Regions from separate parts of the Psychrosphaera ytuae genome, predicted to be linked through region 2. Evidence: predicted binding sites of a transcription regulator. Region 2 holds the regulator's gene; each other region holds the start of a gene.
What was found. Region 2 encodes FNR, which switches genes on or off when oxygen is low (the NO sensors DNR and NnrR bind a similar motif). Its sites were predicted from a motif close to TTGATCTAGATCAA; they were not measured.
Positions count from the first base shown of each region.

Region 1: a site for FNR is predicted at 2,280-2,293, ahead of J1N51_RS03400 (phosphoketolase family protein). Genes of this name have one in related genera too.
Region 3: a site for FNR is predicted at 1,886-1,899, ahead of J1N51_RS03250 (universal stress protein). Genes of this name have one in related genera too.

Region 1 is NZ_CP072110.1:750,245-753,533, forward strand. It holds gene J1N51_RS03400 (phosphoketolase family protein) at 1-2,043, opposite strand, end outside; gene J1N51_RS03405 (flavohemoglobin expression-modulating QEGLA motif protein) at 2,467-3,289, shown strand, end outside.
Region 2 is NZ_CP072110.1:412,261-415,549, forward strand. It holds gene J1N51_RS01875 (heavy metal translocating P-type ATPase) at 1-762, shown strand, start outside; gene ccoS (cbb3-type cytochrome oxidase assembly protein CcoS) at 772-984, shown strand; gene J1N51_RS01885 (sulfite exporter TauE/SafE family protein) at 984-1,652, shown strand; gene fnr (fumarate/nitrate reduction transcriptional regulator Fnr) at 1,652-2,374, shown strand; gene uspE (universal stress protein UspE) at 2,505-3,289, shown strand, end outside.
Region 3 is NZ_CP072110.1:712,081-715,369, reverse strand. It holds gene J1N51_RS03260 (VOC family protein) at 1-392, shown strand, start outside; gene J1N51_RS03255 (dicarboxylate/amino acid:cation symporter) at 493-1,764, opposite strand; gene J1N51_RS03250 (universal stress protein) at 1,979-2,374, shown strand; gene J1N51_RS03245 (DUF418 domain-containing protein) at 2,481-3,289, shown strand, end outside.

The DNA.
Region 1 (3,289 bases), 340 kb from region 2:
CGATAAGCCATGTGGATGGGCGTACTCTGGCGCCAAGCGATAAAGGTCGACGACATTGATAAAGCGGATCTTTAAGTCATCAAAGGTTTCTCGTAATAACGCGGTTGCCGCTAAGGCTTCTTTGGTCGGGATATCCCCGCAACCGACGATCACTACATCAGGCTCTTGGCCTTCATCGTTACTGGCCCAGGGCCAGATCCCCAATCCTTTAGTACAATGCTTAATGGCACTTTGGGTATCTAGGTACTGCATGTGCGATTGTTTGTCACACACAATGACATTGATGTCGTTTTGACTTTTTAGGCAGTGATCCGCGACCGACAACAAGCAATTGACGTCTGGCGGTAAATAGATCCGAGTCACGCTAGGGCTTTTGTTCACCACTAAATCGAGAAAACCCGGGTCTTGATGAGTAAACCCATTGTGATCTTGGCGCCACACCGTAGAGGTAATGAGAAGGTTAATCGATGCAATAGGTGCGCGCCAGCTCAAGCTTTCGGCAATAGCTAACCATTTTGCATGCTGGTTAAACATAGAGTCGATAACATGGACAAACGCCTCATACGTCGCAAAAAAACCATGTCGACCGGTTAAAACATACCCCTCAAACCAGCCCTCTAGTGTATGTTCAGACAACATCTCCAACACGCGCCCATCAGTGCTTAGGTGGCCGCCGTCTTCATCTTCTGGCTTGTACTCGCACAACCAGAGTTTTTTGCTGACTTCATAGATGTCGTCCAACTTATTTGAAGTGGTTTCGTCAGGCCCAAATACCCGAAAGTTATTGTTGTTTTTTACCATTACATCTCGAAGCATGGCGCCAAGAGGTTTGGTGTTGAAGGCAAAGGAGGTTCCAGGCTGGTCCACGACACAGGCGTAATCGGTAAAATTTGGCAGCCTGAGATTTTTCTTTACTAACCCGCCATTGGCGTGGGGGTTAGCGCTCATGCGTCTTTGCCCCTTAGGCAACAGTGCCTGTAGCTTGGCCACCAGCTTACCGTCTTCATCGAACAAGGTTTGTGGTTCATAGCTTTTAAGCCATGATGTTAATGTCGCTAGGTTTTCAGGGTTATCACGAACATTTTTGAGAGGCACTTGATGGGCTCGCCACGAGCCTTGTGTTTTATGACCGTTAATTTTTTCTGGGCAGGTCCAGCCTTTGGGTGTTCTTAACACTATCATTGGCCAACGAGCCCGGCTTACCTTTTCAGCGTTACGAGCATTTTGTTGAATCTCTCTAATATCTAGAATACAAGATTCCATCGCCTCAGCCATTTTTTGGTGCATATGAACAGGGTCGTCACCCTCGACGAAAATTGGCTTCCAGCCGTATCCATTAAACAAAGCACCTAACTCTTCATTTGGGATCCTAGAAAGTAAAGTCGGGTTATTAATTTTATAGCCATTTAAGTGAAGGATGGGCAAAACCGCCCCATCTCGAATTGGATTAATGTACTTGCTAGAGTGCCACGATGTCGCCAATGGGCCCGTTTCGGCTTCTCCGTCCCCAACCGCAACCGTCACAATTAAATCGGGGTTATCAAAGGCTGCGCCAAAAGCATGAGAAATACTATATCCCAGCTCGCCACCCTCATGAATAGAACCTGGTAGCTCTGGAGTACAATGACTGCCGATTCCCCCCGGAAACGAAAAACGTTTAAACAGGTGTGTCATGCCTTCTATATCCTGACCAACATCAGGGTATATCTCACTGTATGTTCCTTCCAGATATACCGGAGCAATAACACCAGGAGCGCCATGACCAGGGCCTGCCAAAAAAATTGCATTTAAATCATACTTGTTGATAAGTCGATTCATGTGAACATACATAAAAGATAGGCCAGGACTTGCACCCCAATGCCCTAATAGACGCTTTTTAATATGCTCTTTGCTCAAGGGGATTTGCAGTAGAGGGTTGTCTTTTAAATAAATCATCCCGGCCGCTAAGTAATTACATGCCCGCCATAAATCGTGAGTTAATCCGAGTTCTTTATCAGATATGGGGTCGATTGCTTGAGTATCGAGTTTTGTAGCGTCTTTCATAGCGAGTCCTCTTACGTAACTCTTCACCGAGGCCGCCACAGCCATAGCCACGATAAATACAAAAATAAACACAATAGCGATCAAACCATTGCAGTGATGTCCTTAAAAAGTAGCTCAGGCTTTTCAACCTGAGCAATAGAAGCAATGTCCTCTGTTAAAGATAGTGTGACTTTATTGCATTGTAAATTCAGTTAAAAACATGATTTTTAAAGGAAATTAAAATAAATAAGGATGGATTGATCTAGATCATTAAATTAAACACACCACTTCAATCTCAGCGTAATGAACAATGTCCACTTAATATAGTGCCAAGGAAGTGTAAGTAGGCATGGGACCTATTTGCCTGTTTATTGACGTTATTAGTAGTAATTTTAAGGCTTTTGATTCAAACTTGATGAACAAAATCTAGCCTTTTAATCACGTATGCAACCTATTTCTCAACAAGTTCAGGCTCTTGACGACGCTCTCTATGATACAGTGCAAGGGATCAATATTCTGAGTGCAGTAGCCCCGCTTAATTTTCAGCAGGCTAAAAGCGCGTTCTTTGAATCCAAATTTACTCAAAATCCGGAATTTGTGTATACAGATACACGCCTCGATTGTTTCGAGAGAAAGCGCAAGCTTTTCAATCTTCCCATAGATTCGTTAGGCGATGAAGATTTAGTCACTTTCTATAAAGATGTTATTGAATCTTACGTAGATAAAATTGATCAATTTAACTCCGTTGGCACACCTAATTTTGTCTACAACTGTTTGCGTTATTACGGTGAGCCAAACCAAAAAGACATCGCAAATGCGAAGTTTCTATTGCACTTGCCAGGTGAGTTAGGTGAGCTTGAACAAGAGCCATTAAATGCAGAAGCTGTGGTGTCGCTTATGGGTGACTTTGCTAACCAGCACGGCTATCAGCATCAAATAGTGATTGATGACTCTATGATTGCTAATGCCTTGGTCACTGGGACAACGATTAAAGTGAACACAAATGCCAAGATCGCTTTGGTCGAAGCGCAGGCGCTTGCACACCATGAAATTGGTGTGCACTTGGTCACCACCTTGAATTCTCGCGCCCAACCTATAAGAGCTTTAAATCTGGGTAGTCCACTCAACACCATGACGCAAGAAGGCATCGCCATCTTATGTGAATACTTAGCAGGCTGTGTGTCTTTACCTCGTCTTAAAGTACTTGCTTTAAGAGTTTTGGCCGTGGATTCAATGTTAAAAGACAGCGACTTCAAACGCACTTTTA
Region 2 (3,289 bases):
TTTAACCATAAGCATTGGCCACACATCCAATCGACATCGTTACCTATCCAAATCAATAACCCTAAGATAATTGTAGGTAATGGCATTACTGCTGAAATTACCCTACCTTCTGGTGACCTAGTTGATTTGGCTATTGGAAACGCACAGCATTGTAAAACTACGCACACTGGCGCTAATGTTTACGTCTCAATTATAAAAGAACAACAAAGCATACCGATAGCCGAGTTTAATTTGGCTGATCAAGTGAAAAACGGTACGACGACCTTACTGCAATATCTACGTAGCTTAAATCTTAAGTTGGTAATGTTAACCGGTGACAAAAGTGAAAACGTAGCAAAGACTGCAAGCGAACTTAAATTAGATGACGTACACCTTGGTTGTAAGCCGGAACAAAAAGCGGCTTTAGTTCAAAGTTATCAAAATAATGGTGATGCGGTGATGATGTTTGGCGACGGCGTTAATGACGCACCTGTATTTGCTGCTGCGGATGTGAGTGTTGCAATGGGAAGCGGCGCAGACATAAGTAAACAATCAGCAAGTATTATTATTGTTAAAGACCAACTTCATACCGTCAGTAAACTGTTTGAGTACGCACACAAGACAAAACGCATTATTAAACAAAACCTTTTGTGGTCTTTGATATACAATATTTCTATATTGCCAGTGGCGATGCTAGGTTTTGTGCCACCTTACATCGCGGTGATCGGTATGTCGGCTAGTTCGATAATTGTCGTGACCAACTCTTTAAGGCTTTTAAAGTAGGATAAATCAGTGAGTATTATTTATTACTTAATTCCCATCGCCATTGTATTTGTGATCATAGGTGTATACGCGTTTTTTTGGGCTACAAAATCAGAGCAATTTGAAGATCTCGAAAAACAAGGCTTATCCATATTAATGGATGACGATATGCCAAAAAAGGAAACAGCAAAACCAGCCGAAAATAATACCGACAATCAATCTACCAAAAATGGGCGTGTTTAATGCTCATTAGCACAGCGTTTTTTATGGGCTTGTTTGGCCTAGTCCATTGTTTAACTATGTGTGGTTCGCTCTCAATGGCACTTGGCTTCTCAATCCCAAGAGAAAAATCAATTTTGCGCTACACCACATACATTAGTTTTGGGCGTATTAGTGGTTACGCCTTAATTGGCTGCATCGCAAACTACTTTTCACAAGGTATCATTTCTTTAAGCGGTGGAAATGTGTTGTACCTAAATGTTTTCGCTAGTTTGTTGATGTTTGGCATTAGTTTACACATCTGTAACGTTTCGAATGCCGTATTAAACATAGAAAAAATCGGCGTTTGGGTTAACAAGTCATTAGAGCCGATAAAAAAACGTTTATTGCCCATTGATAGTGTATTCAAATGTTTGATGTATGGGCTGTTTTGGGGATTTTTACCGTGTGGTCTGGTCTATACCGCTTTAAGCTTAGCCTTGGTTGCTCCCTCACCATTACACGGGGGTGCCGTCATGTTTATGTTTGGTATCGCTACTCTTCCTGCACTAATTGGTATGACAAGTCTGAATAATAAATTGGCTATTTACATAAAGCAGAAGAAAATTAGAACTGTGTTTGGTATGTTTATCATTCTGATGGCATCATATCAGTTGTATACAACCTGGTTAAAATTACAAGGACTTGAATAATGACTCAATTAAGAAGCAAGAATCAATGTGGTCAGTTTTCTATAAGCTGTTCAAATTGTAATTTAAACCAGCTGTGTTTGCCTTTTTCGTTAAACAATGAAGAGTTAACCCGACTTGATGATTTGATTGAGCGAAAGAAACCCTATCAAAAAAACCAATATCTATTTGAGGCCAAGCAACCTCTACGTGCTCTCTATGCCGTCAGGTCAGGTAGTTTCAAATCCTTTTTAATTGATGAAAACGGTACCGAACAAATTACGGGTTTCCATCTACCGGGAGACATTATCGGTTTTGATGGAATCGCAGATCAAAGTTATAAAACATATTCTCAGGCATTAGAAACCTCAATGGTTTGTGAGATCCCATTTAATACCATTGACAACCTTTCAAGCTCGATGCCGAGCTTACGCCAACAAGTTCAAAGATTAATGAGTAATGAAATATCTGCCGACCAATCTATGTTTATGTTACTTAGTAAGAAAACCGCCGAGCAGCGAATTTGTACATTTTTAGTCTCTTTGTCGAAGCGGTTCGACGAGCGTAACTTGTCAGCAACAATATTTAGATTGACCATGACTCGTGCCGAGATCGGTAACTATTTGGGTCTTACCGTTGAGACAGTGAGCAGAATCATCAGTAAGTTGCAAAAAAAGGAATTGATCAATTTAGATGGTAAATTCGTCGAAATCTTAAACGTCGATGGATTGAAGCAACTCGCTTAGTACCTTGTAGAAAATATTCGATAGTATTGATTTTCTGACAAAAAGATTGATTTAGTTCAATAAAAACTCATTCAAATCCCTTTAGTCTGTTCTACACTAAATGTAGAAAAGGCAAAAAAAAGGGATTGTCATGAATACTTTCAATAAATTACTAGTTGTAGTTGACCCAACTGAAGAAGAGCAAAAAGCGTTATTACGCGCTATCGAACTCGCCAAAAAATCTCCCGTTACCCTCACCTTATTTTTGTCTATTTATGACTTTTCTTATGAAATGACAACAATGTTATCGGCTGATGAACGCGATGCCATGAAACAAGCTGTTATTGGTGATCGTACACTTTGGCTAGAAGAACTTATTGCCCAGCAAGACCTAAAGGCCACCCCGATTGATTACAAAGTCGTTTGGCACAACCGCCCATACGAAAGCATTATAAAAGAAGTCTTATTTAACAAATATGACCTCGTTATCAAAGGTACTCATGCGCACGACACTTTAAAGTCAGTCATCTTCACGCCTACTGATTGGCACCTACTACGTAAATGCCCGGTACCTGTGTTATTAGTCAAAGAACACGCTTGGCCAGAGCACGGCAAAATTTTAGCTGCAGTTTCTGCCGGAACCGATGATTCAGAGCACAAAAACTTAAATACCCAAATCACTCAATATGCCAATTACATGGCAAAACTGCTTCATTCCGAGCCACACTTGGTAAACGCATACCCGCCTACACCAGTGAATATAGCAGTTGAGATCCCAGAGTTTGATCCACAAGAATACAATTCGTCGATGAGACAACATCACACAGAAAGCTTGGCCAAACTCGCCTCAGAAAATGACATTGTTTCGTCGCACTGTCATGTACTTGAAGGGATGCCAGAGGACGTTATACCGCGTCTCGCGCAAGAAATGGACGC
Region 3 (3,289 bases), 300 kb from region 2:
CAGGTGACCTGGAAGTTGCAAAGAAGTTTTATTGCGAAGTTATGGGTTGTCGTTCGGGTAATAGTGAGGAAGGCCGTTGGATCGACATTGATTTTTGGGGTAACGAACTAACAATTCATCAAAGCGAAGAGCGCTTGCCAACAGTAAGACACGACGTTGATATGGGCGCGGTGTCAGTTCCTCATTTTGGCGTACATATGCCAGAAGATGAGTTTCAGGCATTAAAACAGCGTATTGAAGCTGCTGGATTAGAATACCTTGATAAGCCTTACAGACGTTTTGTTGGAACTGAGTTTGAGCAAGAGACGTTTTTTATCGAAGATCCAAATGGCAACGTCTTAGAAATGAAAACAATGGTAAACCCTGAAGTACTGTTCAGAGATGCCAAGTAATCATTTTAAATGACTGCACACATAGGTAGTTAACAAAAAACAAAATGCGAGGCAAGTGCTCGCATTTTTTATTAGATGATTAACTTAAAGGTATAACGACTTATGCTATGGATGCGTTTGTTGAGTTAACCTGGGTTTGATTTATGTTTTTTGTATTATCAGGTTGTTCGTTACCGACCAGCCCTTCGCTTTGAGCAACCACTAGAGCCGTGACTGCATCGCCTGTAATGTTGGTGGCTGTTCGCATCATATCAATAATGCGGTCAATTGCAGCTACAATGGCGATACCCTCCAATGGTAAGCCAACGGCATTAAGTGTAACCGTTAGCATGACCAATGCAGCACCAGGTACGCCTGCAGTACCGATACTACTTATGACCGCAGTCATGGTAATGATACCGTAGTCAACCATATCCAAAGAGATGCCGTAGATGTGGGCAATAAATATCGCCGCTATCGCCGGATAAATGCCGCCACAGCCGTCCATATTGGCACTCGAACCAATATTTGCGACGAAAGACCCAAAGCCTTTTTCGACCTTTAAGTTTTCAGAAATGACTTTAGTAGTTACTGGCAGTGTTGCATAGCTACTGCAAGTACTATAGGCCGTCGCTTGTGCCTCAAAGATGTTTTTGTAAAATGAAATTGGGTTCATTTTACCAAAGGCATATACCAGGCTCGAATAGGTAACCGCGATGTGAATTAAGCAACCTAAGTAAACCGCTAGGATAAATTGACCGAGAGGCAACAACGTTTCAAGACCAAATTGACTGACGGTTGCGGCCAAAATAGCAAAAACACCGATTGGTGTTACTGCCAACACAATACGCATCAGCGAAGCCATAACTTCGTTACCAGATACGATAAAGGCTTTAAATGCGTCAGCAGCAGGACCTGTTTTAAGAACTGCAAAGCCAAGAATTACCGAAAAAACCACAACGGGGATTACTTTACCACTAGCCATTGCGTCTACAATATTTGCAGGGATGAAACCTGAGAGAACTTCCCCAATACTAGGAATAACTCTTATTTTGTCGATTTCTGAGGACATTTGAATACTGTCGGTCCAATTAAACGCCGTACCAACGCCTAAGCCGATTAAACTCGCAATTAAAGCGGTTAACAAAAATACGCCGATTGTTTTAAGTCCCAGTCGTTTTAATTTACTCGGATCTGAAAAATTGAAAATCGAACTTACTATAGAAAAAAACAGCAATGGGATAACCACCATTTTAATGGCATTGATGTAGGCTGTTCCGATAGGTTTAATTGCTAAGGCTGCATCTTTAAATACAAGTCCAAAAGCGATAGCGGCCAAAAAGGCAAATAAGATTTGCTTTGACAGTGATAGTGAGAAAAATCGAGAAAACATAGAGATCACTTTGTGTTGTTCGAGAAAGATCGCGAATTCTACTATGCAAAACGATGGAAGAAAGGACTTGGATTAGAGTGATTAGTAATATTAAATAACTATTTATACAAAGAAGAGAAAGTTGTTTTAAATCAATTTATTTCATTTAATTTAAAGCTACACTTAGAAATATAAAAATCAGTGGTAAACGTGTTTCACGAATAAGGATTAGATAATGTACGATAAAATCTTAGTTGCGATAGAAGCAAGTGATGAAGGCGAGCAGGTTGTTAAAAAAGCTCTGGATATTGCCAAGAAGTTTGATTCAAAAGTGTATTTGATAAGTGTAATTTCATACACCTTATTGCCAAAAGACTACCAAGCTAAGCTAGAAGAAGAAATTGTGCCTAAGATGGAAGCGATTGCCACTAAATATGATGTTAGTCGCAAGCGTACTTCAGTTAAAGTCGGTAAACCATATCGTGAAATTATTGGTAAAGCCGAAGCGATTGAAGCTGATTTGATCATTATGGGGACACACTCTGAAAAGGGTATCACCGGCATGTTGGGGTCGACTGCAAATGGTGTTGCGAACTACGCTCCATGTGATTTGTTTTTAGTTAACATTTAGAAACAAATTACAACGGCTATCTGGTACAGAAATACTGGGATTTATTTTGGCTTTTCTTTAGACTGACTCTTGGTTTTATGGAGCCCAGTCAAAGGAAGGCCAAATTATGTCCAGTATACCATCTGAAGTTTCGTCATCTGAAACTGTTCAAACTATCTCCCCAACTCGTATCCAATACTTAGACTTACTCAGAGGCCTTGCTGTTTTGGGGTTACTGTTTTTGAACATAACTCATATGGGAATGTTTGAACTTGGTTACGTCATGCATGAGCCCGTTTTACTAGCAGATCAAATTATGCGTGGTGTAAACGCATTTTTGTTTGATGGCCGTTTTAGAAGCTTGTTTTGTATTTTGTTTGCGGTGGGTCTTTATATTCAGTGGCAAAATTACCAAAACAAAAACTTACAACCCAAGCCCATTCTTAAATCTAGGCTGTTTTGGCTAGTTCTTTTTGGCACGATTCACTGCGTATTTATATGGCCTGGGGATATACTGCTAGTTTATGCACTATCAGGATTGTTTTTGTTAAACCGCTTGGAATGGAGTGCCGAAAAGACCCTTAAAGTTGGCAAGACTTTCTTTGCTATTGGTATGCTTGTGTTAGCAACACAATGGGCGTTAGCTGGGTATTTTGGAGAGCCGATGGTCCGTGGCTCGGAAGCATTTAATGAGGCTATCTCAACATCACACGCTCCTTATTGGGAGTGGGTTATGGTTTCGCTTTTTATTGCTGTTGCTTATGTTGTTACTTTTCCGATACTAAGCTTGTTTTATATTGTAGGCACTATGCTTATTGGCCTGGGTTTATACAAATCTGGGGCGTTAAAAACCGGCTTTACTCGGCCAGCATTAATCAAGCTACTCCTTGTGACACTTGTTGTCTCTGCAATTGACGCCTTTATCGCAATAGTTCA